One region of the Paenibacillus sp. RC21 genome, then DNA from elsewhere that is predicted to be linked to it. Evidence: riboswitches for the same ligand, from Rfam matches in the RefSeq annotation. Region 1 holds a riboswitch; the other holds the start of a gene.
The links. A riboswitch is a leader RNA that binds a small molecule or an ion and turns the genes downstream of it on or off. The one in region 1 is predicted to bind glycine.
Positions count from the first base shown of each region.

Region 2: another riboswitch for glycine. It lies ahead of ABIA61_RS17320 (alanine/glycine:cation symporter family protein); the one in region 1 lies ahead of gcvT (glycine cleavage system aminomethyltransferase GcvT).

Region 1 covers NZ_JBIYCS010000009.1:135,673-151,128, reverse strand. The annotation lists gene ABIA61_RS22960 (NfeD family membrane protein) at 1-106, shown strand, start outside; gene ABIA61_RS22955 (flotillin lipid rafts scaffold protein FloT) at 155-1,690, shown strand; gene glcT (glucose PTS transporter transcription antiterminator GlcT) at 1,884-2,741, shown strand; gene ptsG (glucose-specific PTS transporter subunit IIBC) at 2,998-5,049, shown strand; gene ABIA61_RS22940 (HPr family phosphocarrier protein) at 5,170-5,445, shown strand; gene ptsP (phosphoenolpyruvate--protein phosphotransferase) at 5,438-7,150, shown strand; gene gcvPB (aminomethyl-transferring glycine dehydrogenase subunit GcvPB) at 7,268-8,794, opposite strand; gene gcvPA (aminomethyl-transferring glycine dehydrogenase subunit GcvPA) at 8,791-10,146, opposite strand; gene gcvT (glycine cleavage system aminomethyltransferase GcvT) at 10,277-11,377, opposite strand; glycine riboswitch at 11,458-11,554, opposite strand; glycine riboswitch at 11,555-11,743, opposite strand; gene gcvH (glycine cleavage system protein GcvH) at 12,043-12,438, shown strand; gene ABIA61_RS22910 (PTS mannitol transporter subunit IIBC) at 12,955-14,433, shown strand; gene ABIA61_RS22905 (BglG family transcription antiterminator) at 14,517-15,456, shown strand, end outside.
Region 2 covers NZ_JBIYCS010000005.1:58,155-73,610, forward strand. The annotation lists gene ABIA61_RS17305 (ABC transporter substrate-binding protein) at 487-1,770, shown strand; gene ABIA61_RS17310 (carbohydrate ABC transporter permease) at 1,805-2,680, shown strand; gene ABIA61_RS17315 (carbohydrate ABC transporter permease) at 2,704-3,531, shown strand; gene ABIA61_RS17320 (alanine/glycine:cation symporter family protein) at 3,675-5,093, opposite strand; glycine riboswitch at 5,253-5,347, opposite strand; glycine riboswitch at 5,365-5,441, opposite strand; gene ABIA61_RS17325 (glycoside hydrolase family 1 protein) at 5,633-7,090, opposite strand; gene ABIA61_RS17330 (Gfo/Idh/MocA family protein) at 7,244-8,233, opposite strand; gene ABIA61_RS17335 (oxidoreductase) at 8,264-9,304, opposite strand; gene ABIA61_RS17340 (LacI family DNA-binding transcriptional regulator) at 9,501-10,472, shown strand; gene licT (BglG family transcription antiterminator LicT) at 10,705-11,553, shown strand; gene ABIA61_RS17350 (beta-glucoside-specific PTS transporter subunit IIABC) at 11,819-13,675, shown strand; gene ABIA61_RS17355 (thioredoxin family protein) at 13,918-14,433, shown strand; gene ABIA61_RS17360 (sugar phosphate nucleotidyltransferase) at 14,644-15,456, opposite strand, start outside.

The DNA of each region.
Region 1 (15,456 bases):
ACATACAGCATCGAGCTTTGATCACAAACCGCTGGCTGCGGGAACCCGTATCGTCGTGGTTGAGGTCGCAGAGGGTGTCGTCCGCGTAGCGTATCTGGACACATAGACGACGCATTCGCTTAACTTGAAGGGAGCGTGAACGGGAGTGTCAAGCTTGCAGGATATTGTGTTGGTCCCGGGGATTGTCGTTATCGTTATCGTCATATTAGGGATCGCCTTTTGGGCCCGTTACAAAACGGTAGGACCGGATGAAGGGATGATCGTGACGGGTTCATTTTTGGGAAATAAAAATATTTCCGAGGATGATTCCGGTCGCAAAATCAAAATTGTGCGCGGCGGTGGCGCCTTTATATGGCCTATTTTTCAGCAGTCCGAATTTATTTCTTTATTGTCCCACAAGCTGGATGTAACAACACCGGAAGTGTATACGGAGCAAGGAGTTCCCGTGATTGCGGACGGTGTGGCAATCATCAAGGTAGGCAGTTCCATTGAAGATGTAGCAACAGCAGCGGAGCAGTTCATCGGGAAGCCGCTGGAGGCCCTCAGGGGAGAGGCTCAGGAAGTGCTGGAGGGCCATTTACGTGCGATCCTCGGCTCGATGACGGTGGAGGAAGTATATCGTAATCGGGATCGCTTTGCACAGGAAGTACAGGGCGTGGCGGCTCGCGATCTGAAAAAGATGGGGCTGCAAATTGTCTCGTTCACGATTAAAGATGTGCGTGATAAGCACGGATATCTGGATGCGCTAGGTAAGCCGAGAATTGCCGCTGTGAAACGGGATGCAGAAATTGCCGAAGCTGAGGCGGTAAGGGATGCCCGGATTCAAAAGGCGCGTGCGGAACAGGAGGGCCAGAAGGCTGAACTTTTGCGTGATACAAACATTGCCGAGGCAGCCAAGGAGAAGGAACTGAAAGTGGCTTCGTTTAAAAAGGAGCAGGATACAGCCAAGGCGGAAGCCGATCAGGCTTATCACATTCAGGAGGCTCGTGCCAAGCAGACTGCTGTCGAAGAGCAGATGAAGGTCGAGCTGGTGCGCAAGGAGCGAGAAATTGATCTTCAAACCAAGGAAATTCAGGTACGTGAAAAGCAATATGATGCGGAAGTGAAGAAGAAGGCGGAAGCCGATCGGTATGCGGTAGAGCAAGCCGCGGAGGCGGATAAATCGCGTAAGATGCGTGAGGCGGAATCGTTGCAATACTCGATTGAGACACAGGCTAAAGCGTCAGCTGAACAAAAACGGCTGAATGGGCAAGCAGAAGCGGATGCGGAACGCGCCAAAGGTACGGCGGATGCTGATGTCATCCGTTTACGTGGTCTGGCGGAGGCCGAGGCCAAGGAAAAGCTGGCGGAGGCGTTCCAGAAATTTGGCGAGGCAGCCGTACTCGATATTATCGTGAAAATGCTGCCTGAGCTGGCCGGACGGATTGCCGAGCCGATTGCGTCCATTGATAAATTAACGGTTGTGGATACAGGCAAGGGAGAAGGAGCAGCGCGTGTCAGCAATTATGTCACAGAGCTAATGGCTACGGCTCCAGAGATGCTCAAGAGTGTGTCCGGTATTGATGTGGAGCAGTTAATTAAGGGGCTGACCACGGGGAAAAAGGGCCTTCATTCCGCACCGTCCTCCGGTGAAACGGATAAGCTGCACATTCATGCCCCGGTTGAGGTTGCGCCGCGGGATAAAGAATAGCCGTAGGGCTTTCAGGAGCGGATACCCCTTAACAGAAAGAACGCTTTTCATCACAGGTTTTCCCGGTTATTGTGATGAAAAGCGTTTTCTTTTTATTGACCTTTAGCGAAATATTTGGTACTTTAACGTGGATTCCTCTGAGCTTCATGCTCTAATTCTTAGGATCAAGGTTCAGATAAAAAGAGGTGCGGATGTGAGCAGCCTACAAGTGGCGAAAGCGCTGAATAACAATGTGATTATCGGGATGCATCCCGAGCATGATGAGGTTGTTGTGATTGGAAAAGGAATCGGTTTCAATCGCAAAAACGGCGATCTTATACCGTTGGATTCAGTTGAAAAATTATTTATATTAAAAAGCCATGAGGAGCAGGAGCAATACAAGCGATTGCTTCCCGAGCTGGATGAAAAACTCATTGAGGTCATTGGTGAGGTGCTTCACCATGTTCAGCTTCAAGCGAAGAAGCCTCTGAATGAGCACATATTGATTGCTTTAACCGATCACATCGCCTTTTCCATTAATCGTCAGAAACAGGGCATTACGATCCATAATCCGTTTTTGTATGAAACGAGAGAAATATACCCTCAGGAATACAAGATGGCTGAACAGGCAGTCTCTTTAATCAAGGACAAGATGGGTGTGGATCTGGGAGAAGATGAAATCGGATTCGTAGCCTTGCATATTTACAGTGCCATGACGAATCAGCATATTTCCGAGGTCAGGAAGGATTCCCGATTGATTGCTGATATGGTACAGGTAGTAGAGACTACGCTGGAATATCGCATTCCTCTCCAATCCCTGGATTACTCACGTTTGTTGACTCATCTGAGGTTTGCGATTGAACGTGTACGTCGGGGAGAGATTGTGCAGGAGATTTACCGATTGGACAAGCTGTTGAATGAAGAGTATCCGGAAATGTATATGTTAGCCTGGAAACTTACGAAGATTATGGAGAAAAGGCTTCGCAAATCCGTATATCCGGCTGAGGTTAGCTATTTGACGATGCATTTACAGCGGTTGTCCCAACGTAAAGAGCAGGGAGAGCAACGTTAGAACAGCTAGAATCGAAAAAAGTATTGCCTCACTTTTGGCAGAATGCTATAATAAATTTTGTAATGAGCAAGACAACAAATGAATATCTAACGTGTTACTGATTCGATCAGGCATGAGTTGTTTTAAGTTATGATTGTTTACAGCCTACCGGGGTAAGCTATATCCCAAGGTTGTGTTCAAACATACTTAATTCGGCTCATGCCTTTTTTGTTGTTTTGCCTCTGTATTCTAATTTTCAGAGAAGGAAGTGGAACGTATGTTTAAAAAGCTTTTCGGTGTTTTACAGCGTGTCGGCAAAGCTTTAATGCTTCCTGTAGCCATTTTGCCGGCAGCGGGACTTTTATTAGGAATCGGCAACATGTTGGTCAATCCCGATTTTCTCCAGTACATTCCGGCATTAAATGCGGGCTGGGTTCAATCGGTAGCGACGATCATGATGAACGCCGGACAAATTGTTTTTGATAATCTGGCACTGTTGTTTGCAGTCGGCGTAGCCGTCGGTCTGGCAGGCGGTGAAGGCGTAGCAGGATTGGCTGCGATCATCGGTTATCTCGTTATGAATATTACATTGGGTACAGCTGTAGGTGTTACACCGGGTCTGATTGCTCAAAAAATACCGGGCTATGCGAACGTGTTGGGGATTCCAACGCTGCAAACCGGGGTGTTCGGCGGGATTATCATCGGTATACTGGCCGCGGCCATGTACAATCGCTTTTTCAAAATCGAGCTTCCTTCGTATCTGGGCTTTTTCGCGGGTAAGCGCTTCGTTCCGATTGTAACGGCAGTATCTTCATTGCTAATCGGACTATTGCTGGTCATTGTGTGGCCTCCCGTACAGCAAGGACTGAACGTTGTATCACACTTTATGGTTGACTCCAATCCGACGCTGGCAGCTTTCATATTTGGGGTGATTGAACGCTCGCTCATTCCTTTCGGATTGCATCACATCTGGTATTCACCGTTCTGGTTTGAGTTCGGCGAATACGTGAACAAAGCCGGTCAAACGATTCATGGTGACCAGCAAATCTTCTTTAACCAGCTTCGCGATGGAGTTGCTTTGACAGCAAGTACGTTCCAGGTTGGTAAGTTCCCATTCATGATGTTCGGTTTGCCAGCCGCAGCGCTAGCGATGTATCATGAAGCAAGACCGGAACACAAAAAATATGTAGCAGGTATTATGGGTTCAGCAGCTTTGACTTCTTTCCTGACAGGGATTACGGAGCCACTGGAATTTTCCTTCCTGTTCGTAGCTCCATTGCTGTTCGCAGTGCACGCTGTGTTTGCAGGTCTGTCGTTCATGACGATGCAAATTTTGAATGTTAAAATCGGTATGACCTTCTCCGGCGGATTTATCGACTTCCTGATTTTCGGGATTATTCCGAATCGTACGCCTTGGTGGTACGTCATCATCGTCGGTCTGATTTTGGCGGTTATTTACTACTTCGGATTCCGATTCATCATACGGAAGTTTAACCTGAAGACACCAGGGCGTGAAGAAGCTACAGAAAATGTTGAAGGGGCCGCAGTCGGTACCACAGACGAGCTTCCAGGCAATATTTTGGCAGCTTTCGGCGGGGCGTCCAATATCAAGCATTTAGATGCTTGTATCACACGTCTTCGTATTGAAGTTAACGAGAAGTCCAACGTTGACAAGGCTCGCCTCAAACAGCTTGGCGCAGCGGGTGTACTCGAAGTCGGCAACAACGTACAAGCCATTTTCGGTACACGTTCCGACACGATTAAAACGCAAATGGCTGATATTATGGCGGGACGCACACCTGCTCCGGCTCCGGCCTCGGCTCAACCTGCTCCGCAAGAAGAGAAGGAAGCTGGCGAACAAAAACAGACCATCATTGTTGAAGATATCGTGATGCCTGTTAACGGAGAATTGGTTGATATTTCGACTGTTCCTGATCCGGTATTTGCAGAACGTATGACAGGAGACGGCTTTGCTGTCGTGCCAAATGATGGAACGATTGTGTCGCCTGTATATGGTAAAGTATTCAATGTATTCCCAAGCAAGCATGCCATTGGTATCCAATCTGACGGCGGTAAGGAAGTACTTGTTCATATCGGGGTGAACACAGTAAAGCTTAAAGGCCAAGGATTTGACGTTTTGGTGAACGAAGGCGATCTTGTGTCAGCCGGTCAACCGATTATGAAAGTAGACCTGGAATACGTGAAGCTTAACGCAAAATCCATCATCTCACCAGTCATTTTTACCAACCTTCCAGAAGGCTCTTCGGTAACTTTAAACAAAACTGGAGTATTGAAGGCTGGCGAAGATGGTATAATTACGATAAAATAAACTCTATGTGTTTCGGATTCGTGATGAGGCGGCTTAGGTCGCCTCACATCGACCCGGTTTCACTACACGTATACTGCGTGTAAACAAATATTATCCATTAGGAAAGTGGGAGGAACAATTATGCAAACAACTTTTAGAATTACAGATGAAGACGGTATCCATGCACGTCCTGCAACAGCGCTGGTAAATACAGCTAACAAATTCAGCGGTGCTGAATCTTTTGCCGAAGCTAACGGTAAAAAAGTAACTTTGAAATCCATTCTGGGTGTATTGTCTCTTGGTCTGGAACAAGGCGATACCATCAACATCATCTGTGAAGGCGCTGAAGCTGCTGACGCTCTGAAAGCTCTTGAAAATGTAATCGTTAACGAAGGGCTGGGCGAAATTCATGCTTAAAATTTCCGGGATTGCCGCTTCGGCAGGCATCGCCATTGCCCGGGCGTTTATCTTGGAGCATCCGAATTACGCTGTAGAGAGACGCGCGGTTGGTGATGCTGAAGCTGAAATTGCAAGATTGGATGCGGCTTTAGTAGAATCTCAAACCGAATTGGAAGCGATTAAGGAGAAAACTTTACAGGAGCTGGGCGAGAAAAAAGCAGAAATTTTTGCTTCTCACCTGTTGATCCTGAATGATCCTGAACTGATCGATCCAGTTAAAGCTAAGATCAGAGACGAGCAGCTTAATGCTGACTATGCTCTGAACGAAGTAGCTTCACAGTTTATTTCCATGTTCGAAAACATGAAAAGTGCTTATTTGCAAGAACGCGCATCGGACATGCGTGATGTAACCAAGCGGATCCTGAATCACCTGCTTGGTGTTCATTTTGTCAGTCCTGCAGAAATTGCCGAAGAAACGATTGTACTTGCAGAAGATTTGACACCTTCCGACACAGCTCAGCTGAATCGCGAATTTGTTAAAGGCTTTGCAACCAACATCGGCGGACGTACTTCGCACTCGGCTATTATGGCTCGTTCACTTGAAATTCCTGCGGTTGTAGGAACTAAAAATATACTGTCCCAAGCTAAAAGCGGCGATTTGATTATCGTCGACGGTCTGGATGGTCACGTATTCGTGAACCCTTCCGAAGAGATCGTTGCTGAATACCGGGCTAAACAGGTGGCATACGACAAGCAACGCGAAGAGTGGCGGAAGCTGCGCGGCGAAGCTACGGTTTCCGTCGATGGTGTGCACGTCGAACTGGCAGCCAATATCGGTACGCCTAACGATGTAGCTGGTGTACTGGATAACGGTGGCGAAGGCGTCGGCCTGTATCGTACTGAATTCTTGTACATGGGACGCGATAAGCTTCCATCCGAAGAAGTACAATACACAGCATACAAAACCGTTCTGGAAAGAATGGAAGGCAAACCAGTTGTAGTCCGCACGTTGGACATCGGTGGCGACAAAGAGCTTCCTTATCTGGATCTGCCGAAGGAAATGAATCCGTTCCTCGGATTCCGTGCTATTCGTCTGTGTCTGGACCGTCAGGACATTTTCCGTACTCAATTGCGTGCTTTGCTGCGGGCAAGTGTACATGGTAACCTGCGGGTCATGTTCCCGATGATTGCTACGCTAAACGAATTCCGTGAATCCAAAGCTGTGTTGCTGGAGGAAAAGGAAAAGTTGGTAGCCGAGGGTGTAGCCGTATCTGAAGAAATTCAGTTGGGCATCATGGTAGAAATTCCTTCTACAGCGGTATTGGCTGACCAATTCGCGAAAGAGGTTGATTTCTTCAGTATCGGTACGAACGATCTGATTCAGTACACGATGGCAGCGGATCGCATGAACGAACGGGTATCTTATTTGTATCAACCATATAACCCATCCATTTTGCGTCTGGTGAAAATGGTTATTGATGCCGCTCACCGTGAAGGACGTTGGGTTGGTATGTGCGGTGAAATGGCAGGGGATACAACAGCAATTCCATTGCTGCTGGGTCTGGGACTCGATGAGTTCAGCATGAGTGCCACTTCCATTCTGCCAGCACGCAGTCAAATTTCGAAATTGTCCCGCGCGGACATGGAGAAACTGGCTGCAAAAGCTTTGGACATGCAAACAGCCGAGCAGGTTGTTGAATTGGTTCAAAGCATTGAAGGCTAAGGAAGGGTATCACCTTTTCAAGGTATATCTTTTTCCAACAAAAATTGCTGTCTACATACAGCGGCCGGTATCTAACAGATACCGGCTTTTTTGTATACCCAAAATTGGATTTTTCTTTTAGCTGCATGAGCAATTCAATATAGGCTTGCGAGCTGCAGTTGCTTCGTCCAGTCGCGTGACTGGAGTGGTATATGGAGCATTCAGCACCAATTCAGGCGTTTCCTCCGCTTCCCGCGCAATTTGGATCATGGTGTCAATGAAGGCATCAAGCGTCTCCTTGCTTTCCGTTTCTGTCGGCTCGATCATGATACATTCCTCTACATTCAGCGGGAAATAGATCGTAGGCGGATGGTAGCCGAAATCGAGCAATCGCTTGGCAACATCAAGTGTACGCACTCCGAATTTCTTTAAGCCTCGTCCGGACATCACAAATTCGTGTTTGCAATAGCCTGGATAGGGGATGTCAAAATGCGGAGCCAGCCGATGCATCATATAATTGGCATTCAGTACGGCACATTCGGATACCCGCTTCAAGCCGTCAGGACCATAGCTGCGGATATAGGCATAGGCACGGACGAGAATACCGAAGTTGCCGTAAAAGGCTTTGACCCGTCCGATGGAATCGCCCTGTTCTCGGTCCCAGTGGTACGTGCCCTGTGGATCACGCACGACAAGCGGCTTGGGCAAATACGGAATGAGCCGCTGCTTTACCCCCACAGGTCCCGCGCCGGGCCCGCCTCCGCCATGTGGGGTACTCATCGTTTTGTGCAAATTGAGATGCACCACGTCAAAGCCCATATCCCCGGGGCGGGTGATCCCCATAATGGCGTTGGAGTTCGCGCCATCATAGTAGAGCAGGCCACCCGCTTCATGCACAATCGCGGCAATGTCAGCGATTTGCTTCTCGAACAGCCCGAGCGTGTTCGGGTTGGTCAGCATAAGCGCAGCGGTGTCGTTGCCTACGGCTTGACGCAGCGCGTCCAGATCCACCAGCCCCTGCGGTGTGGAGGGGAGGGTGACCGTTTCGAAGCCTGCCACAGTGGCGCTGGCGGGGTTCGTTCCGTGCGAGGAATCCGGCACGAGCACCTTGGTACGTCGCTCACCACGTGCTTCGTGGTAGGAGCGGATCATCATCAGCCCGGTCCATTCGCCATGGGCGCCCGCGGCGGGCTGAAGGGTGACGGCATCCATGCCGGTTAACGCGGCCAGATCGTTTTGAAGCGTATGGAGCAGCGCCATGGCTCCCTGGATGCTGTCCTCCGGCTGGTACGGATGGATTTTGGCGAAGCCTGCATAACGGGCGACATCCTCGTTTACCTTGGGGTTGTATTTCATCGTACAGGAGCCGAGCGGATAAAATCCGTTGTCCACGCCAAAATTACGCCGTGACAGTGCGGTATAATGTCGAATAACGTCTACTTCGTATACCTCGGGCAATGCCGCAGGCTCGCTGCGCTGCGCATAATCCGGCAAAAGCTCTGCCACCGGACGCCGGGGAACATCGCATTCAGGCAGGGAATAGGCGATACGGCCCGGTCTGCTCAATTCAAAAATGAGCGCTTGCTCATGCTTTTTCATCTGATTCCGACTGGATTCGACTTCCGGATTCGGTGTACCCTGATCTTGTCCTGTAATATGCGTCATAGCAATCCCCCCAAGGTATGCACGAATTGATCGATCTCTTCCTTTGTTCGTTGCTCTGTCACGGCAATCAGCAAGTGACCTGCATATTCCTCATAATCTCGCCCTAAATCGTAGCCGCCGATAAATCCGGCAGCAAGCAATCCGGCTTGCAGTTTATTCATATCGGTACCCTCAGGTAACCGCAGGGCAAACTCGTTAAAGGTGGGTGCAGTAAAGGAGGCAGTCACGCCCTTCAAGCCGAGTAGTTGCTCCAATGCGTAGCGGCTTTTGTGCAGGTTTAGCTCGGCTACTTCCGCGATGCCCTGTCTACCCATGACGGACAAATACACAGAGGCAGATAAAGCGAGCAGTGCCTGATTGGAGCATATGTTAGAGGTGGCCTTTTCCCGACGGATATGCTGCTCCCGTGCCTGCAAGGTCAGCACGAAGCCGCGTTTACCGTTGCGATCTGTGGTCTGGCCCACAATACGGCCGGGGATACGGCGCATATGCGCCTGAGAAACGGCAAAGTAACCACAGGTTGGGCCACCGAGGGAGGAGGAGATGCCAAGCGGCTGCGCGTCTCCTACGACAATATCCGCGTCCTGCTTGCCGGGCGCTTCCAGCAAGCCCAATGCCAGTGGATTGGCACTGACGACCATAAGACCCTTGTGCGCATGGATCAGGTCAGCCATCGGCTTCAGATTTTCCACGGCCCCGAAAAAATTAGGGCTTTGGACCAAAACTGCCGCCGTCTGCTCCGATATGGCCGCCGTTAATGCCTTCACGTCAGTTACACCATCTGCACAGTCGATCTCCACGACATCCAAATCCAGCCCGCGTGCATAGGCAGCCAACACCTGACGTGCCTCCGGATGGACGGTCCGCGATACGATAAGCTGCTTGCGGCGGGTGGCAGCGGCGGCCAATGAGCCCGCTTCTGCCAGCGCAGTCGCTCCATCATACATACTGGCATTGGCTACAGCCATGCCTGTTAATTCGCATATATACGATTGAAATTCGAAGATGGCTTGCAGCTCGCCCTGGCTTACCTCCGGTTGATAAGGAGTGTAGGCCGTATAAAATTCCGAGCGTGAAGTGATATGCTGGATGACGGATGGAATATGATGATCGTAAATCCCTGCGCCGAGAAAGCTGGCGTGCGTGTCAGTATTGGCATTTTGCCCGGCCAGTCCTGATAAGTGGCGGGTTAAGGCTCTTTCGTCTAACCGAGAAGACAGGAGCAGCTCCCCCTTATACCGGATCGCCTCGGGAATATCGCTGAATAAATCGTCGATGGACGATGCGCCGACCACGCGCAGCATTTCAGCTTGATCCTGCTCGGTCATGGGAAGATAGCGGTGTTGTTTCATTGGGTCTGGCTCCTTTCAACCAACAAGATCGTAAAAACGTAAAACGATTAACAAATGATTAATAAACGATTGCCCACTGGGCAGCGGTTAGTAACGGATCACGATAGTTATAGTAAGACGAGCGTTTAAATCAGCGTGGACGTTTATAAAAGGGCGCTGCTACTACCTCGGCGCGCAGGCGCTTGCCACGAATCTCGACCTCCAGCGGTGTGGATAGGGAACTGAAATGACTGTCCACCAGAGCCAAACCCAGATTACGCTTTAAGGTGGGCGACTGGGTTCCCGTTGTGACCTCGCCAATGTGCTGTCCTTCCGCAAAAACGGGATAATGGGCACGCGGGATGCCGCGGTCGAGCATTTCCAGTCCGATCAGCTTGCGGGGAATACCTTGTTCTTTCTGACGTTGCAGGGCCTCTCTCCCGATAAAATCTCCCTTATTCAGCTTGACGAAGAAGCCTAAACCAGCTTCCAGTGGCGAAATGGTAGCGGACAACTCCTGTCCGTACAGCGGTAGCCGCGCCTCGAAGCGCAGCGTATCCCTGGCTCCAAGTCCGGCGGGAACCAGACCATACGGCTCACCGATGCGAAGCAATCCGTCCCACACTGCCGGTGCATCCGCCGTGGGCACATAAAATTCAAAGCCGTCTTCCCCCGTGTATCCGGTGCGGGAGACGAGCGCTTTTGCCCCGAACAATTGCACATCCTCATTGAATCGGAAGGATGCCAGCTTCGTAATGTCCGTGTCTGTCACGGCTGCGGCAATACGCGCAGCTTCAGGTCCTTGCAATGCCAGCAGTGCTACCGCATCTGATACGTTTTCCAGATGAACGGATGCAGGAGCATGGCGAAGCAACCAATCCCAATCTTTGTCGATATTCGAGGCGTTCACAACGAGCATGTAACGCTCCGGCCCTTTGCGGTAAACAAGCAGGTCGTCTACTACACCTCCATCCGGGTAACACAGCAGCGAATATTGGGCCTGGCCCGGCTCCAATTGGCTGACATCGTTCGTCGTCACCTGTTGCAGAAATGCTTCGGCTTCCTGGCCCTCGACCAGGAATTCACCCATATGCGATACATCGAACAATCCCGCACGTTGTCGGACAGCCTCATGCTCCTTTTGAATGCCGCTGAACTGTACAGGCAGCTCCCAGCCGCCAAAATCAATGCAACGAACCCCCGGCAGCGTGCCGTAGGAGGAATACAGCGACGTTTTTCGCAAGTTAGTCATTTTTTCACTCCTATCCAGTGTGATCAGCTAAACAAAAAAGACAGGCTGAAAAAAACGTATGGACGGCAGTCCACACACTTTTCTTCAGCTCTGTCCTTGATACCTGAGAGTTACCCCGGTGTGTACCAGGTTTCCCCTTGGGTGATCCGCCTGTATGGCGAATGCTCTCCAGAGATGCGTCCGGCAGAGGTCCTTTTGCCTGAGAGATTCACCTGCGGTGCAGGTTTACTCCTTCGGCGCTGCCCTTGGATCAGCTATACGTCATCCGGCCCTGCCGGTAACAGCTTGATCCGACTCGCTTGCTACCTTGTTTTCACAGGCGGCAACAGCTATGCGAGTTTTGGCAGTCTCTCCCTCCACGTTCATCCGCGTTTACAGTTATCGGGTATTTCTAAAAGCACTTGTTATAACCCATTAATACGCAAATTTATTTGAAATGTCAACAAAAATGTCATCAACATCATTTTATAAAACATTTTATTCATAAATAAGGATATGTAAGCGTTTGTTATATCCTGCCGTATTTTTAGCTAGAACGATATATGGAGAAATGTGAAATATTTTTGTTAGTATTATTGACATGAGAGTTCTTGTTGTCATAATCTTAACCTGTCACAGACGGGTAGGCGAAACGATGTAATCCATATGGAAGCGAGGCGAGCAGGATGAGTGAAGTGAAGCAGCAATTTTGGTACACAGAGGAACATGAGTGGGTTCAGCGCACAGAGGATGGAACGGTACGAATCGGTATTACGGACTTTGCACAGCATCAGCTGGGGGATATCGTTTTTGTGGAGCTGCCTGGGGAGGGAGCAACGATTGAGCAGGGGGCAGAGATCGGTACTATTGAATCGGTAAAGACAGTATCCGACCTGTTCGCTCCGGTGACGGGAACGGTGTTGAAGGTGAATGAAGCGCTGGAAAGTACGCCTGAGCTGGTGAACGAGTCTCCCTATGAAAAAGGCTGGATGATCGAAGTGGAGATTGGAGGAGATGTAGAGGAATCATTAAGCAAGCTGCTGTCTGCGGATCAGTACGAGCAGTTGACTGCCAATGAGTAATAATGGGGCAAAGTAGGTTGGATAACTGAATAAGAGTGGCGTTTGTCCACTCGGTTTTGTATAAAAATAGTCGCGATGATTGGGCATAGCGGCTATTTTTTGCTGTCTTTTTTGGCAAGCGTAATTACGTTCTTTTTCCCTTGTTTGGAGGATATTCCTTGTATAGAAATGGTATAGATGACGCATGGTTTCTCGACTAAATTCTAACGTTTCAGGCCACATTAAGAGGAATTATGCCTAATGATTTCGCGCCTGTTTATCTTAAATTTAAATGTTGTCATCAACGTTCATGACGAAAGTACGTTTTCATTTCGTTGATGAAGATAGCGTTGTCATTTAGTATGAATTTTAAGAAAAGGTAGTGATGCTTATTACCTGGGTATTTTGCAACAATCCCAAGAGCGATTTCAAATCAGCAATAGATAGATCGAAACGGTTTAGTTCGTTTATCTATTGTACTTTCGAGCGTTGGGAATCGAATGATGCAAAATACTGACCTATAAGGAGGATATGAATATGAGCACAGTGGACGCAAAGTCCAATTCAAACGGAGGCGCTCGCGTTGCCGTACAGCGTTTCGGTCGTTTTCTCAGCGGTATGGTTATGCCCAATATGGGGGCCTTTATCGCGTGGGGATTGATCACGGCACTCTTTATTCCGACCGGATGGTTCCCGAATGAGGGTTTTGCACAACTGGTTGATCCGATGAAAAATTATTTGCTGCCGCTGCTGATCGGTTATACGGGTGGCACAATGATTCACGGACAGCGCGGAGGTGTGATCGGGGCCATTATGACGATGGGTGTCATTGTCGGGGCGGACATTCCGATGTTCCTCGGCGCGATGGTAGCGGGTCCGCTGGCTGCATGGATATTGAAGAAATTCGACAAAGCGATTGACGGCAAAGTTAAATCAGGCTTTGAAATGCTGGTCAATAACTTCTCGGCAGGGATTATCGGGGCGATTTTAGCGCTGCTTGCTCATGTGGCAATCGGACCGTTTGTACAAATTATCAGTCAAGTGTTGTCAGCAGGGGTACAGTTCCTCGTGAACGCAGGGCTTTTGCCGCTCGTCAACCTCATTATTGAGCCCGGAAAAGTATTATTTCTAAACAACGCACTGAACCACGGAGTATTGAGTCCGATTGCGCTGGAGGAGGCTTCAAGAACAGGCAAATCCGTTTTGTTCATGCTTGAATCGAACCCTGGACCAGGGCTCGGTATTTTGCTGGCCTACTGCCTGTTTGGTAAAGGCCCTGCGAAGTCGTCGGCTCCCGGCGCGGTTATCATTCACTTTTTCGGCGGGATTCATGAAATTTATTTCCCTTATATTTTGATGAAGCCGATTCTGATTCTTGCTGCTATAGCAGGGGGTGTGGTGGGAACGTTCTGTTTCATGCTGACAGGTGCCGGACTGGTAGCAGCTCCTTCACCGGGTAGTATCATCGCTTATTTCCTGATGACGCCAAAAGGCGGATATTTGCCAATGCTGAGCGGTGTGATTGCTGCTGCGGTCGTATCGTTTGCTGTTGCTGCTGTGTTACTCAAGACAGGTAAGCAAAAAGAAGAGGGGCTTGAGGAAGCGGCATCCCGCATGAAGGATATGAAAACTCAAAGCAAGGCTGCAGGCGAAAATACCACTGTAACGGAAGATAACCGCGAAGCTGATCGGGCTGCGGAGATTGGTGAAGTTCAAACGGTCAAGGATAAATCAGATGTGAACAAGATCGTCTTTTCCTGTGATGCAGGTATGGGCTCAAGCGCTATGGGCGCCTCGATTTTACGCAAAAAAATGAAGCAGGCGGATGTGGATGTCACGGTAACGAACACGGCAATCAGTGAGATTCCGCAGGATGCGGATATTGTTATTACGCAAAAAACGTTGACGGACCGGGCTAAAACGGTGGCTCCAAATGCCGAGCATATTTCTATTGATAATTTCCTGAAGAGTCCTGAATACGAAGCGCTGGTGGAACGTCTGAAATCCGATTCTTAATCCCCTGTAGTAGTCAGGCCGCCTTGTATGCAGTTCGTGTGTTCTGCGGAAGGGATGAGCTTGGGAAGGAACGGTATGCGCTTATGAATATTACGAAACGACAACGTGACATCGTGGAATATCTTCTGGAGCAGTCCCAAGAGGTAACGGCCGGGGAAATTGCCACGAAGATTAATGTCAGCACAAGGACGGTTCACCGGGAACTCAGTGCAGTCGAGCATTGGTTAGCGGCTCATGAGGTAAAGCTGGAGAAAAAATCAGGGATTGGTATCTATGTGGATGCCGACCCGGCTCAGCTTGTATGTCTGCGGGAGCAATTGATGCATACGAAGTCGGACGAATATTCGGCTGAGGAAAGAAAGATCGTGGTTCTCTGTATGCTGCTGGATACACAGGAGCCGATCAAGCTGCTGGCGCTGGCTGCTGATTTGAAGGTCGCAGTAACTACTGTCAGTCATGATCTGGACGAATTGCAAGGCTGGATCGTGGAACGGGGACTCGTGCTTGTGCGCAGACGCGGGTACGGCGTCGAGATTACAGGCCGGGAGACGGACAAAAGACGGGCGATTTCCGAGCTGGCTCTAGAGTATTTGGATGAATCGGATCTGTTTTCCAGCCGGGAGGAGCTTCGTCCTGTGACACGTGTCGCTGACAAGTTGCTGGAGATGATTGGCAGAGAGAACCTGCTGACCGTGGAAAATGCCCTCTGGCAGCCCCATGAGAAATGGCTGAAAAACATGGTGGAAAGCAAATATATGGAGCTGTTGATTCAAATTTGCGTTTCGCTGGCACGTCTGCGGCTCGGATACGTTGTGGATCATCGTCTCTCGTATTCCAAAACAGATTCGGATGAGAATATCATGCTGCGCACAGCTATGGTGGAACGCATATGCACGGAATTGTCAGAGGCGCTGGATATTGATTTTCCAGAGCCGGAACGATCTTATTTCAGACTGCTATTCCGTGATGCCGAGGATCATTCAACCCGGCTGCTGCCGCTGGATGATCTCGTACTGCTGGAGT
Region 2 (15,456 bases), on a different contig from region 1:
CCTGTGCTCTAACATGGGATGTCTGCGTGGCTCTCTTGTCTCCGTCACGATTATTAACTTAAATTTGATATTATATAAGCATGTAAGCGATGTCAACTGCGTACAGATTATTTTCGGTACGCGATCCGAAATTCTGAAAGATGAAATACAACGGTTGATGTAGTAATCCGACCCCTGAGCTTAGGCACGTGTGATCTTCATGTAAGAGACGCACGCGCTTTTTTAAGTCAGCATTTTGCATCATTCGATTTCCAACGCTCGAAAGTACAATAGATAGACCAACTAAACCGTTTCGATCTATAGATTGCTGATTTGAAATCGCTCTTGGGATTGTTGCAAAATGCTCAAGTGGATATACGTTTCAAATTTTTTGTTTTTGGTTAAGGCATATGCACATAAATGGATAACAGATTCATATGATGGAGCTAAACCATTCACAACTTGTTCAGCAGGTAGACCAACTCAGACAGCAAGGAGGGAAATGACGTGAAGACAGTACGATGGCTGGTGTTATGTCTTGCTTTCCTCACTATGTTTAGTGGTTGTAGCGGCCCTCTGTCCTCTGAAAGTCATTCATCTGAAAGCAATTTGCCAAACCACAAAAAGATAACGCTTACATTATGGTACTGGAACCGTTCTATTGACGATGAACTACTCGCTCGTGCCGAAAAGCAGTTTCCCGACATTAAATTGAACACCCAAAAAATCGGCGGTGATTTCAAAGCCAAGCTCAAGACGACTCTGGCAGCCCGTTCCGGTGAACCGGACATCGTAGCTTTGAACGACTGGATGGTAGAGTTATTTCCTAGTGCGGATCGTTTTTATGATTTGAGAACACTGGGAGCAGATCAATTCAAGGATCAGTATTTGGAGTGGAAATGGAATCAGGGCATTACCCCTGATGGCAGCATGATTGCCTTTCCCATGGACACAGGCCCTACCGCCCTCTTCTATCGCAGTGATCTCTTTGAACAGGCGGGTCTGCCCAGTGATCCTGAAAAGGTCAGTGCTACGATTCGCACATGGGACGACTATATGGTTGCCGGAAAACAGCTTCAGCAAAAGCTCGGAAGTCGTTCGTTTTTAGCTGATAATATTGTAAACGTTTACAATCAGATGCTTGCTCAAAATACAGACCTGTACTTCAAGCCGGACGGCAGCTACATCGGTAATCAATCCCCTCATATCCGTTTGGGCTGGCAAACCGCCGTGGCTTTTCACAAGAAGCATCTACTCGCCAATGCGGATGGCTGGACCCCCGAATGGAATGCTTCGGTCAATAACGGAAAAGTTGCCTCTTTTATAGGTGCAATCTGGATGAAGCAAGTTCTCACGGAGGCTGCGCCGGATACTGCGGGCAAGTGGAGAGTCGCCCGTGCCCCTGGAGGGGACGGCAATTTGGGTGGATCTTTCATTTCCATCCTCAAATCCAGCAAACACCCCAAAGAAGCCTTTGAAGTCCTGACCTGGCTGCAAAACCCGGAACACCAGTTGGAAGCCTACCAAAAAATCGGGCTGTTCCCGTCCACTCCTGGCGTCTATGACGATCCTGCCATGGAGACACCCGAGCCTTTCTTTGGCGGTCAGGCCACCGGACTGATCTTTGCCGCCTCCGCACGTAATGTCAAAAGCAGCTATTTCGGCGAGCGTTATCCTGTCATTCACGGCATTGTGACACGTCGCCTTGCCAATGTCGCCAAGCAGGATGCCGATCCCGATGCATTATGGACGGAAACGATGGACCGAATCGAACGGGAATTACAGCGGTAAAAAATCAAAAATTTAAAAAAGGCGTGTGGTCAATATGCTGAAAGAAATATGGAAGCACCGTGCCGTATATGCCGCAATCTCGCCGTTTTACCTGCTGTTTGGCATCTTCGGCTTGTTTCCGATTGGCTTTTCATTATATCTGGCGTTTCACAAATGGGATGGCATCGGAGATATGACCTATAACGGCTGGGGTAACTTTGGCTATCTTGTGACAGATAACGAATTTTGGCAGGCTGTGGGTAATACCTTTGCGATCTGGGTGTATTCAACGATTCCGATGCTATTTTTTGCACTGATGATTGCCTTCCTGCTTTATGCACCTTTTGTCAAAATGCGTACCCTGTGGAGGGTCGGATTTTTTCTGCCGAACGTGACATCCATTGTGGCTGTTGCCATCATCTTTGGCGCTTTATTTGCCAATAATTTCGGATTTCTCAATTACCTGCTGCAACTCCCGGGCTTGCCTATGATCCAGTGGCTTAATGTGCCGTGGGGGATCCAAATCGCCGTTTCCTCCATGGTTGTATGGAGATGGACCGGCTATAACGCGATCATCTACCTGGCCGGACTCCAGAGTATTCCGCATGTGCTGTATGAAGCTGCGAAAATAGATGGAGCAACTGGAGCGCAAGCTTTCTTCCGCATCACCATTCCTATGCTTCGTCCGGTCATCCTGTTTACCGTAATTACGTCTACCATTGGCGGAATGCAGTTGTTCACCGAGCCGCAGGTGCTGGTCGGTAATGACGGTGGTGCCGGAGCAAGTGGCATGACCATTGTGTTGTATCTGTATCGTGAATCGTTCATTAACAACTATTTTGGATATGGTGCAGCCGTCGGATGGGGCATGTTCCTCATTATTGCCCTGTTCTCCATCGTGAACTGGAAGCTCGTACAAGGTAAAAAATAACGGCAGAAAGGGGGTTCTACAACATGATGCAGGCACGTGTAAAATCCGTTATTTTATATACCGGGCTGTCGACGGGAATGATTCTGTCGATGTTTCCTTTTTACTGGCTTATCGTCATGGCTACCCGTACAACTTCGGACATCTATCGTTTTCCACCACAGTTATGGTTTGGAAGCCACTTCTGGAGCAATGTGACGAGAGTATTGCAGCAGATTGATTTTGCCGGAGCTTTTTTTAATACGCTTTTTGTAGCCAGCTCCGTTACCCTGTTGGTGCTGTTTTTCGATTCACTGGCCGGGTTTGCATTCGCCAAGTTTGATTTTCCGGGCAAAAAAGCATTATTCATCATTCTGCTGGCTACGATGATGGTCCCTTCCCAACTGTCGCTTGTCCCCTCCTTTGTCATGATGGCCGCCTTTGGATGGGTGGGCACGTTCAAAGCTCTAATCATTCCGGGGATGGTGAATGCCTTCGGCATCTTCTGGATACGCCAATATGCAGAGGAATCCATTCCAAAGGAGTTGCTGGATGCAGGACGGATGGATGGATGCAGCTTTTTTCGGCTGTATTGGAATGTGGCGCTCCCGATTCTACGTCCTGCGTTCGCTTTTCTCGGCGCATTCACCTTCATAGGAGCATGGAATGATTATTTATGGCCGTTAATCATATTAACCGATGAGCGCAAATTTACGCTCCAGATTGCGTTGTCCCAATTAAACGGTATTTACAATACGGATTATGCGATGGTCATTGCTGGCACCCTGTTGGCTGTACTGCCGCTTATCATTTTATTTCTTTTCATTAGCCGCCAGTTTATTTCCGATCTTGCAGCTGGAGCAGTCAAAGATTAGATTTACTGAGTCAGCTTTATCCTGCTCTAAAACGCAAAAAGGGAGTGTCCTCCCAGCCTGTAATGGCTGAGGGACACTCCCTTTCGTTATCCTGGCAAATGATCTTGCAGAGTCAATATTCTTAAATCCGGATATATCGGACTTTACGAGCTGACTGTTTGTCCTTTTTCTTCTATTTCTATGGCTGCTCCTGCACTGGCACCTGCAAGTATTCCCTTTTTCTTGTCAGGATACAAGGAATCCATATAGGTACGGGTTTCTGCAACTACAATTCCCGACAAGCCGAGCAGTGCAATCAAGTTCGGGAAGGCCATCATGGCGTTAAAGATATCTGCCAGCAACCAGATCGCATCCAGCTTAATAAACGCGCCTCCGGCAACCAGCGCAATGAACAGATAACGGTACGGCTTAATCCATTTGACACCCAGCAAATATTCAACACAGCGTTCTCCATAGTAGTTCCAGCCAAGCATCGTGGTGAACGCGAACATAATCAGAATGATTGTGAGCAGTTCCGCACCAAGCGGGAATGCGCTGGAGAAAGCTTGCTGCGTCATCAAGCCCGCATCGGTAGGACCGCTCCATACGCCGCTAACCAGCAGCGTCAGCCCGGTCATCACGCAAATAATCATCGTATCTATAAACACACCTGTCATGGAAATCAACCCTTGCTCCGCAGGCCATTTGGTTTTGGCGGCTGCGGCTGCAATCGGTGCGCTTCCCAATCCGGCCTCATTGGCAAAAATCCCTCTGGCTACCCCGCTGCGCATCGCCAGCATAATCGTAGCTCCGGCAAATCCACCCGTCGCAGACGTCGTCGAAAACGCCGAATGCAGCACAAGCGCGAGTGCGGCAGGAATCTGATCGGCGAACCGAATCAGTACGATCATACAGATCAACACGTACAAGCCTGTTTTGAAGGGAACAACTTTGGTCGATACCTTGGCAATGCTCTTGAGCCCTCCAATAGTAACGAGTCCCGTAAGGGTAGCAATAATCAATGCCGTTACAATTGGTGGAACACCGAAGCTGTTTTCGGTTGAGGATACAATCGCTTTGACCTGAGGAAATGTTCCAATCCCGAACAGCGCTACCAGCATCCCGGAAAAAGCAAACAGCATCGCCAACGGTTTAAAGCGGCGTCCAAGCCCTTTTTCAATATAATACATAGGGCCGCCGGAAAATTGTCCATTCCGATCCTTCACCCGGTATTTTACTGCAAGTACACCTTCCGCATATTTCGTCGCCATCCCGAAAAAGGCTGCAACAACCATCCAGAACAGAGCACCCGGTCCGCCCAGTTTTATCGCTGTCGCGACGCCGACAATACTTCCTGTACCTACTGTAGCCGCCAGCGCCGTACTCAGGGCCGCAAAGCTGCTGACATCCCCACTACCTTCATTTGGGGCCTTTCCGATCAGCTTGATCGCCAGAGGCAGGCGGAAAACCTGCAACATTTTCAACCGTATGGTCAGCCACAGACCTGTTCCCATAACGAGAATGATCAGTGGGGCCCCCCATATCCAACTGCTAATCGTTTCTAACACATGTACCAAATTCATTTCAACCCGCTCCTCCTGCATATTAAAAAACAAAAAAGAGTCAAATCCGCTGATTCGACTCCTGGAGAGGTTAAAGGCACGAAAAAATACAACCATCTTGTGCAGGATTCAGCCACTAACAGCTCATAAAAAAGCCTAGGGCATCCCCTGTCACAGGTTATTCGCGTCTCTGTCCTTTTGCCTGAGAGTTTAAGCAGATGATATCTGCGGTGCACCTTCGGCGCCCAATTAAGGGTCTCTCCAGAGTTCTGTCCGTTTACGGTCCCGCTTGTTGCTGTAATCAGCCCAAGCACCTGAGAGTTTTGCCCCTTCGGTCGGAACTTACGTTCCATCTCCCGCAAACATCAACCAGACATATGAAATTGTTTTTTATTATACAGAAAACTTTCAGCTTTTTACAAGTGAAAAATTTGTGAAGTCGTTTGGTTATCTTAAGATGAGCCTATAAAATAAAGGCGGGCGCAGCCAGATTCATCCTCATGATGTTCTCTGCCGCACCCGCCCCCAGGCCATATTGGGTTATATTCAGTTAGCTTGGATTACAGTTCTTCGCCGTTGGTGGCAATTACATTTTTGTACCAGTCAAAAGAATCCTTCTTGGAGCGCTTCAGTGTTCCGTTACCGTCATCGTCCAGATCAACATAAATAAATCCGTAACGCTTGGACATTTCGGAAGTGGACATACTCACAAGGTCGATAGGTCCCCAGCTAGTGTAACCGATCAGATCCACACCGTCCGCAATCGCTTCCTTCATTTGAGCGATATGTTGGCGCAAATAATCAATGCGATACGTGTCGTGAATGGAGCCGTCTTCTTCCACCTTGTCATATGCACCCAAGCCGTTTTCCACGATGAACAGCGGCTTTTGATAACGGTCATATAATGTGTTCAGCGTAACACGCAGGCCGATCGGATCAATCTGCCAGCCCCAGTCAGAGGATTGCAAATATGGATTTTTCACGCCGCCAATCAGGTTCCCCGCTGCTTTCTCGCCTTCCGGACCTGCAGAGACAGTCAAGGTCATGTAATAGCTGAATGAGATGTAATCGACCGTGTTGTTTTTCAGAATTTCGGCATCGCCGGGTTCTGTGTGCAAAACAATATTATTTTCTTCAAAATAACGGTTCATATAATTTGAATATTCCCCACGGGCATGTACATCCGTAAAGAACAGATTCATCTGGTTTTCATGCTGACTTTTCAGCACGTCTTCCGGGTTACACGTATGTGCATAGCTTTCCATACGAGCCAGCATACATCCGATTTGAGAGCCAGGAATAATCTCATGGCCTCGTTTTGTCGCCAATGCGCTCGCCACAAACTGGTGATGCAGGGCTTGATAGATCGCTTGCTGCTTGTTATCTACACGATCAATGACCACACCGCCACCTGTGAACGGACTCATCGTCATCACATTGATCTCATTAAAAGTCAGCCAGTATTTCACTTTATCCTTATAACGTGTAAACACCGTTTCGGCATAATTTACGTAGTGCTGTATTACTTCGCGACCGAGCCAGCCATTATATTTCTGTGTCAGACCTAGCGGTGTTTCGTAATGGGACAATGTCACCAGTGGCTCTATCCCATACTTGCGCAGCTCGTCAAATACATTATCGTAAAATTGCAGTCCTGCTTCATTCGGCTCCGCATCATCACCATTCGGGAAAATCCGCGACCAGTTAATGGACATGCGGAATACCTTAAAGCCCATTTCCGCAAATAATGCGATATCTTCTTTGTAATGATGGAAAAAGTCCACACCTTCGCGCTTTGGAAAACGGGCATTTACCTTACCAGACAAAATGTCTTCGAGTCGCTCGGACGAAATCTCTATAGCATGATCGTTTGTGCGCTCTGCTTTGGGTACATAAGCAATCACGTCCGCACTGGACAATCCTTTTCCATCTACGTCAAAAGCGCCTTCCAATTGGTTAGCTGCGGTTGCCCCGCCCCACAGAAAGTTTTTCGGAAATCCTTTTAATATCTTAGTCATAGTATGAGAGCCTCTTTTCTTATTGGATATGTTAAACACTTGTGGAGTATTCCATAACGACCTGAATGGACCAGCCTTTGCCATCCTCATTGTAAGCAACTTCACATGGGTTGGCAGCTACTAGTACTTATAATACATCCCCTCCTTCTTTAGTTATTTTTGTCCATCTTCAAAATAAATGCCATTTTGATGGCGCAGTTCATTGCTGATCTTCTGAACCTCAATGCTCAATGACTTCAATTCTTCGTAGCGGTCTTTGTCCTTTTCGGCAATGATCCGATAAAATTCCTGAGCCTCGTAAAACATGAAATGATGAGTTTCAGGAGTACTTACAGTATCTGTTTCCTGAGTACGGACATCCAGAACCGATACGTCCGTGATACCAGAGACACCACTGGAGATCATAGTGGCCTGGTCCCCGTAAATTTCAACACGGTTGGTGGTTACAGCATTTTTGGCCAGTTGGATCACCAGTGTAAAATCGGGATACGACAGTAGGATCGGGCCGCCCAAATCCACGCCATTCTCATGCTTTTTGGCACGGTACAAGCCTGATGTAGGGGCTCCAAGCAAATCAATGGCAAAATACAGCGAATACACACCCAGATCCATTAATGCACCCCCGCCATAAGACAGAGAAAAGATATTAGGAGTATCTCCTGAAAGCAACTGATCATACCGGGAGGAAAATTGCATGGAGTACAAGGTGCCACCCTGGATATTGCCCACGCGCTTCAAGTTGTCCTTAAGGCGCAAAAAATTAGGCTCATGGATATGACGAACCGCTTCCAGCAGGTAGCAACCATTTCGGTCAGCCAACTCGTAAGCTTCTCGCAATTCCTGTTCTGTCAGGCTGATCGGTTTTTCGACAATCGCATGTTTGCCATGCTCCAAAAAAAGACGCGCTTGCAGCATGTGCAAGGAATTGGGCGTAGCAATATAAATGGCATCAATATCGGATTGAGCCATCTCTTCCAAACTGTCATACAGCGTAATGTTTTCAAGCTGACACCCGGCGGCAAAAGCTGCGCCTTTGTCCTTATTTCGAACAAAGAGTGCTGTAATTTCCCAGCCGCCAGCTTCCTTCACGGCTTTAACCCATTCTGTGCTGATCCATCCAGTTCCAATCATTCCGAGCTTCATATGGCGTAACTTCCTTTCTTGATGGCGAGCCTATCGCCGGAAATCAACGATTGACGGGGAAGGCTGCTTAAAGCCGCTTTCCAATATTTCGATTGTCAGCAAAATATCCTCGTCCTTAACCAGCTTGGGTGTTCCGTGCACAATGGACTCGTACAACGAGTCATACAATTGTCCATAATCTCCTATTGGCGAAGGAAGTGTTTCCTCGATAGCTTCACTACTTCCGGGCGGAACGTATTTAAGTTTGCCATAGGAAGCGGGATTATCCAGTCCGAAACCTTCCGCATCCGGGGTCTTGCCGGCTTTCAGCCAGGTTTCCTGCTGATCATCTCCCCATTTGACAAAGCTGCCCTTCGTGCCGTGAATAGTGAACTGCGGGTAAGGCAGGCACACCACAAGAGAAGTTTTTACAATCACTTTTTTGTCCGGGTAATATAATATAGTTTCATTGTAATCATCAGCGCCATGAGGAGTACGGATAGACTTGATGTCATATCCGACTTGCTCCGGTCTGCCAAATAAGGCGATGAGCCTGTCCAGCGTATGAACACCGAGTCCGTAGTACATTCCGTTAACAGGATTGCCGCCGGGCATACTGGCATTGGGACGGAAATAATCGTAATGGGATTCAATTTCGACGATGTCTCCCAGCTTTCCGGAATGGAGTGCTTCCTTGAACGCCAGATAATCGCTGTCAAACCTCCGGTTTTGATAAGGCATGATGATGAGATTATTTTCCTTGGCGAATTGGATCAGTTCTTGCGCTTGCTCAAGGTTTTCACAAAAAGGCTTTTCCACCAGCACATGCTTGCCATGGGATAGAGCCAATTTTGCATATTCATAATGCGTAGAGGAAGGCGTACATACAACGACGAGTGATATTTCCGGGTCGCCCAGAACGTCCGTAATTTGATCCGAGAACTGAATGTCGGGGTAGGCCGTTTCCATATCCTCCCTCACTTGGCGTGTGAACACTCTCGATACTTGAAAGGCGTCCCTGATCTGAACATAGGGCAGATGATATCTGGTTGTACTTTTGCCAAATCCTAAATATGCAATTTGAATCGTCATTTCGCAAATCCCCTCGTTTCCTAAAGGCTTAGCTTTACGATATCGCAAGTATTGCCAGAATAATACCACAACATGAGGAACGTTTTTTTGAAATGCATCGACAGATGCTATAAAATAGACGTAATGCCCTCATAAGCATCCTAAACGTTGTAACGCGTTTCATGTCAAATATTTTTCATATGTGAGGAGAAGCAGCATGTCGAATCTTGATCAAATTGCCAAACTGGCGGGCTTTTCCAAAGCTACGGTATCCAGAGTGTTAAACAAGTCCCCCCATGTGAGCCGGGAGACGAGAAGTAAGATTTTAAAAATCATGCAGGAGCTGGATTACGTTCCCAACCGGAACGCCATTTCCTTATCCAAGGGTCAGACCCTTCAAATTGGCATCATCACTTCAACCATTAATGAAATTGTTCTCGCATTTCTGAATAGCTTTGTAGAGGTGGCGGGCCAGTACGAATTTCAAACGATAATTTATACTTCGGGAGAAGACAAGAAGAAAGAGCTTCAGGCCTTCGAAGATCTGAAAAGAAAAAGAATTGATGCGCTGGTCATCATTTCCTGTGTAAATGATACCGATTTGTTAAGCACTTATTGCAAGTATGGCCCGATCGTGTCGTGGCAACGAATGGATCATACCGATATTCGCTCCGTCGCCATGGACCAGTACGAAGGATACATGCTGGCGCTAAAACACTTGATACAAAAAGGCTATACTCGTATAGCCAATGCCTTTGGCCGCCCAAGCAGCATCAACACCCACAGCAGACAACGAGCCTATGCGTATATCATGGAGCAGCATAATCTTCCTGTATTGCAGCATTGGAATCAATCTTCCATCTATAACATCCGTGATGGTGAGCAGGTGGTGCGCGATTTGTTACAGTATCGGGACGAATTCCCACAGGCTATTCTGTGCTCCAACGATTATGTGGCGGTTGGTATTCTCTGCGAAGCACGCAGACAACTGCTGAGCGTGCCGGAAGATCTGGCGATCGTCGGGTTTGATAACACGGAGCTCTCGCATACGATGGGCATTACAACCGTTCAGAATCCAATCGAGGCTCAGGCGCAAAATGCCTTTTACATGCTTTCCCCTCAGCTCGTAGGTCGCCAAATGGAGCTGCAACCCCTGCAATACAGCCTCATTGAGCGCACGACTACATAGAGTAACGCTTAACTGAGGGGCTAGGCGAAAGGACCTGTGTTTATAATGTTTTTTGTCGAATAAGAATAAAATATGTTGAAATCGCTTTTTTTTGTGCTACAATAGCACTATATAAAGGATTGTGACCGGTGATGCGGGCAATGCCTGAGTTCAATTGAGTGCTATTGCTAACAATAGTGTTGAATTGTGCTTAGGCATTTTTTATTGGTAAAGGATGGGAGGGGGAACTTCAATGATTATTGAGAAGGTGCTCAATAACAACGTCCTGTTGACTAAAAACGACAAAGGCAAAGAGGTCATCGTGATGGGAAGAGGCATTTCCTTCAAAAAGGTGGCTGGGGACCAAGTCGATGATGATAAAATAGATAAGATTTTCATGTTAAATGAAAACGAGTTCACGGCCAAGCTTACCGAGCTGCTAAACGATATTCCCGTATCTCATCTGGAGGTCGTGAATGAAATCGTAACCCATGCAACGGAAGTGCTGGATACGGAATTAAGCGATAATATTTATTTAACGCTGACCGATCATATTCATTTTGCGATACAGCGGCAAGAGAAGGGGCTCGCGCTCCAAAACGCGATGCTGTATGAGATTAAGCGCTTTTACAAGAAAGAATTTGAGGTTGGGCTGGATGCTCTGCAAAAAATTGAAAATACGCTTGGTGTGAAGCTGGGCGAAGACGAAGCGGGCTTTATCGCATTGCATATGGTGAATGCTCGGATCGACGGTAACGAAATGAAGTCTACGCTGAAAATGACCGAGATTGTTCAACATATATTGAATATTATTACGTATCATTACGGTATTGTGCTGGACGAGTCCTCTTTTAGCTATTCGAGATTTTTGACGCATTTGCAATATTTTGCGATGCGGGTGATTCGTAAAGAGGTCATTCACAGCGGCGAAGAATTTTTGTACAACCAGGTAAAGCAGACATATACCGAAGCTTTCGCTTGTGCGCAAAAGATCAATGAATATCTGGAAAAAACATACGATCAATATTTAAGCAAGGACGAATATGTATATCTGACCATTCATATTCATCGAGTGACCGAGCGAAATAATATTGCGGAATAACATTGCCAAGTAACAAGTCGAATCATAAATCTGTCTAAAAACTTCATACCTTCATCGTTCATGGATTGTGACTGGTAAGGCAGGCAAAACCTAAACTGATGGTGAAATCGGCGTTTCCTCTATGGAGAGGGTGCGTTGTTTTTACCACGAGTTTAGGTTTTTCTTGTTTACAAGGTTAAAAAGATGCACGCCGGCGCATCTTAGCAACATGAAGTAAACAGAAAGTCCTATCCATAACAAGAATAACTCATAAGGAGTTCTGAACATGAGCGATAAAGAGCTATCCAGAAAAATAGTGACCCTCGTTGGCGGCGAAGAGAATGTCAATTCGGTATTCCATTGCGCTACACGCTTGAGATTTAAATTAAATGATCGTACAAAAGCAGACAAAGCTGCATTGGAAGCAACGCCCGGTGTCATTACGGTGGTTGAAAGCAGCGGCCAGTTTCAAGTTGTCGTCGGCAACAATGTAGGTCAAGTATTTGAGCATATGATGGCAGAAACGAATTTGCAGGATGCCGAAAATGCAGGTGAGAAAAAGGAAGAGTCTTCCGAAAAAACTAACTTTCTTGGTAAAGCCGTCGATGTCATTTCCAGCATTTTTTCGCCTCTCTTGGGCGCTCTTGCCGGAGCCGGTTTGCTCAAAGGGATTCTGGCATTAATTTTGTCACTCCATTGGATTAATGATAAAAGCGGTACGTATCTGATCCTAAGCGCTGCTTCGGACAGCGTATTTTATTTCCTGCCAGTATTTCTGGCTGTTACATCATCCCGTAAATTTAAGACAAACACCTTTGTATCGGTGGCAATCGCCGGAGCTCTGGTCTATCCGGCGGTTATAGCAGCGGTAAGCAACCCGGAAAGATTGGCGTTTCTGGGTATTCCGATCATTCTGATTAATTACAGTTCCAGTGTTATTCCAATTATTCTCGCAGTCTGGGTTCAGTCCTATGTGGAACGCTGGTTCAATTCCTTTATCCATCAATCTGTGAAAAATATTATCGTTCCGATGCTGGTTTTGCTGGTCGTTATTCCGTTGACATTCCTGGCCTTTGGTCCAATAGGTAACATGATCAGTCAAGGCTTGGCTAACGGCTTTACCTGGGTATACAATTTAAGCCCACTGGTCGCTGGTGCTGTTGCCGGGGCATTCTGGCAAGTGTTTGTTATTTTCGGCGTGCATTGGGGCTTCGTTCCGGTCATGCTGTCGAATATTGCAACATTGGGTTATGACACGATGCTTCCGATGCTTACAGCAGCCGTACTTTCTCAGGCTGGTGCAACATTGGGCGTATTCCTGAAATCCCGAAATACTCAAATGAAGGCTTTGGCAGGTTCCTCTACGCTGGCGGCTGTTTTTGGGATTACAGAACCAACGATTTATGGCGTAACTTTGAAATTGAAAAAGCCATTTATTTATGCTTGTATTTCCGGTGGTATTGGCGGGGCTATTATCGCTTCCGGCGGAGCGACTGCAAAATCCTTCTCCCTGCCTAGTTTGTTGGCATTGCCTACTTATTTTGGTGCTGGATTCTTGTGGCTTGTCATCGGCTTGCTCGTTGCCTTTGTACTTGCAATGGTGCTAGTTATGGTATTGGGCTTTGATGATCCAAAAGAAGAAACTGTCAAAGCAGCACCAACACCTGAGAAGAAAGAAACTGTGATTGAGAAGGAAATTCTCGTAAGTCCGCTGCAAGGTAAAGTGTTGCCACTCGAAGAATCTTCTGATGTCGCTTTTGCCTCAGGGGCTATGGGTAAAGGAATTCTGATTGAACCTACAGAGGGCGTACTGACTTCTCCTGTAAACGGAACAATTACGACGGTATTTCCGACCGGACATGCTATCGGTATTACTTCCAATGACGGAGCAGAAATTTTGATCCACGTTGGCGTGAATACAGTGAAGCTGAAAGGACAATTTTTTGACAAGCGCGTAAAAGAAGGCGACATCGTTACTCAAGGACAACTGCTGCTCGAATTTGACATTGAGCAAATTAAAGCCGCAGGTTACCCGACGGCTACGCCGATCATTGTGACGAATTCTGCTAAGTACCTGGATGTTCTGAAAACAGCAGAATCTGAAGTGAAACGTGAAGACTACTTGATGACAGTAGTTATCTAATCATGAATTAACACAGTAACATTACCTCACGTATAAAAGAAGCTTCCCTTGCGGGGAGCTTCTTTTGCGTTCCTTCCACAGCAGCTTATATTCGCCCTCAGCCAAGCACTTTACAAATATATCCTTTTTTATGTTTATGTCATGATTCGTAGAAAAAAAGTAAAAATGAGACAAGTATTACAGCTAAAAATGGAAATATCGTTTATGGTGTGTATAAGACTGTTAAATAAAGGAGGATTTCTGTGAAAAAAGGATATATTATCGGTTTAAGCGTGATTGTGCTGCTCGTCATTGCTATCGCTATTTCGGCTGTGTTCAAGTTTCAGGATCTCGAGCAGGTTGTTCAGCAGAAAGACAAAGAGATTCAAGCGAGTAAAAGCAATTATCCCGAAATATACGATCACTTGAATGCGGTTACAATTGAGGGTTTTAAGAAGATGATCCAGCAGGACCAAAGTGTGTTTGTTTATGTCGGCAGACCCAGCTGTGGTGACTGCAACCGCTTTGAGCCTAACTTTAACAAGATGATCGAGCAATACAATTTGGGCTCCAAAATCACTTTTTTGAATGTTCACAAAATTCATAAGAACAAGCCAGAATGGAATAAATTCAAAGAGGAATACAATGTAAAGTACACCCCCACCATTGCGGAATTCAGACATGGCAAGCTGGTAGATAAAGTGGAATGGACACCTGAAAGAGATCTCAGTACGGATGTGGTAAAAGAGTGGCTGATTTCCAAGAAACTGATTTTATAAGCATCGTCCTATACCGTGTCTTACGGACAAGCTTACATGCAGAAAAAGGTATTCACGCGTTCACCGCATGGATACCTTTTTGGGGAATTTTCAGATGATTTAAGGTTTTGAAGAAAAACAGTTCCTAACTCGCCTTCACTACCTTATGATAGCATCGTCTGTACCGGCTGGGTCCTATTATTATAGATTTACTTCATACGATATCTAGTGTTAAATGGAGTCGGGAAATTCGTATCTAATAATATCGGTTTCTGACACAATATGCCCAATTTGAGATTCGATGAACTCCAAATCCCCCTCGACAGCACCTATATAATGCTTCGTACCCGACTCTACGACGATAACCTCACCGGGGTTGACCGTTTGCATTATTCCATCGATACAGACGCTTCCCACCCCGGACACAATAGTCCAAACCTCTTTACGGAACTGATGCTCATGATAACTGATAAATCTTCCAGCAGAGATGACTACCCGTTTGGTGACTGTCTGTAAGCCGCTGGTCGCTTGTTGGTGGGACAACACCGTTTGTTTCCCCCAAAAACGCTCCTCAAAGCGAGGGCCAATCTCAATTTCCGTCACCATATCCTTAATCCCTGTGGACGACTGTCGATCGGTCACCAGCACACCATCCGGTCCGGCAACGACGATGATGTCCGGGACATTCCATATGCTAACTGGAATCTCCAGTTCATTGATAATATGCGAATCATGAGAAGCTTCCGAAATATAGCCCGGGCCGCTCAGCTCCGAGCTCCTTTCCCGCACCAGCGAATCCCACGTTCCTAAATCCCTCCACTCCCCATGATACGGAAGCACCGAAAGCTGACGGGTCTGTTCCACCACCGCAATATCGAAGCTTGTTTTGGGTAATTCCGCATAATTTGTCGAAAGAGATTCATAGTTCGATGATAGACCCTTTTGCTCCAGCATGTCCAATAAAAAACCAAGCCTGAAAGCGAACACACCGCAATTCCATAGTGCTCCTTCCCGGATCAGCGCCTCCGAACGAATCAGATCCGG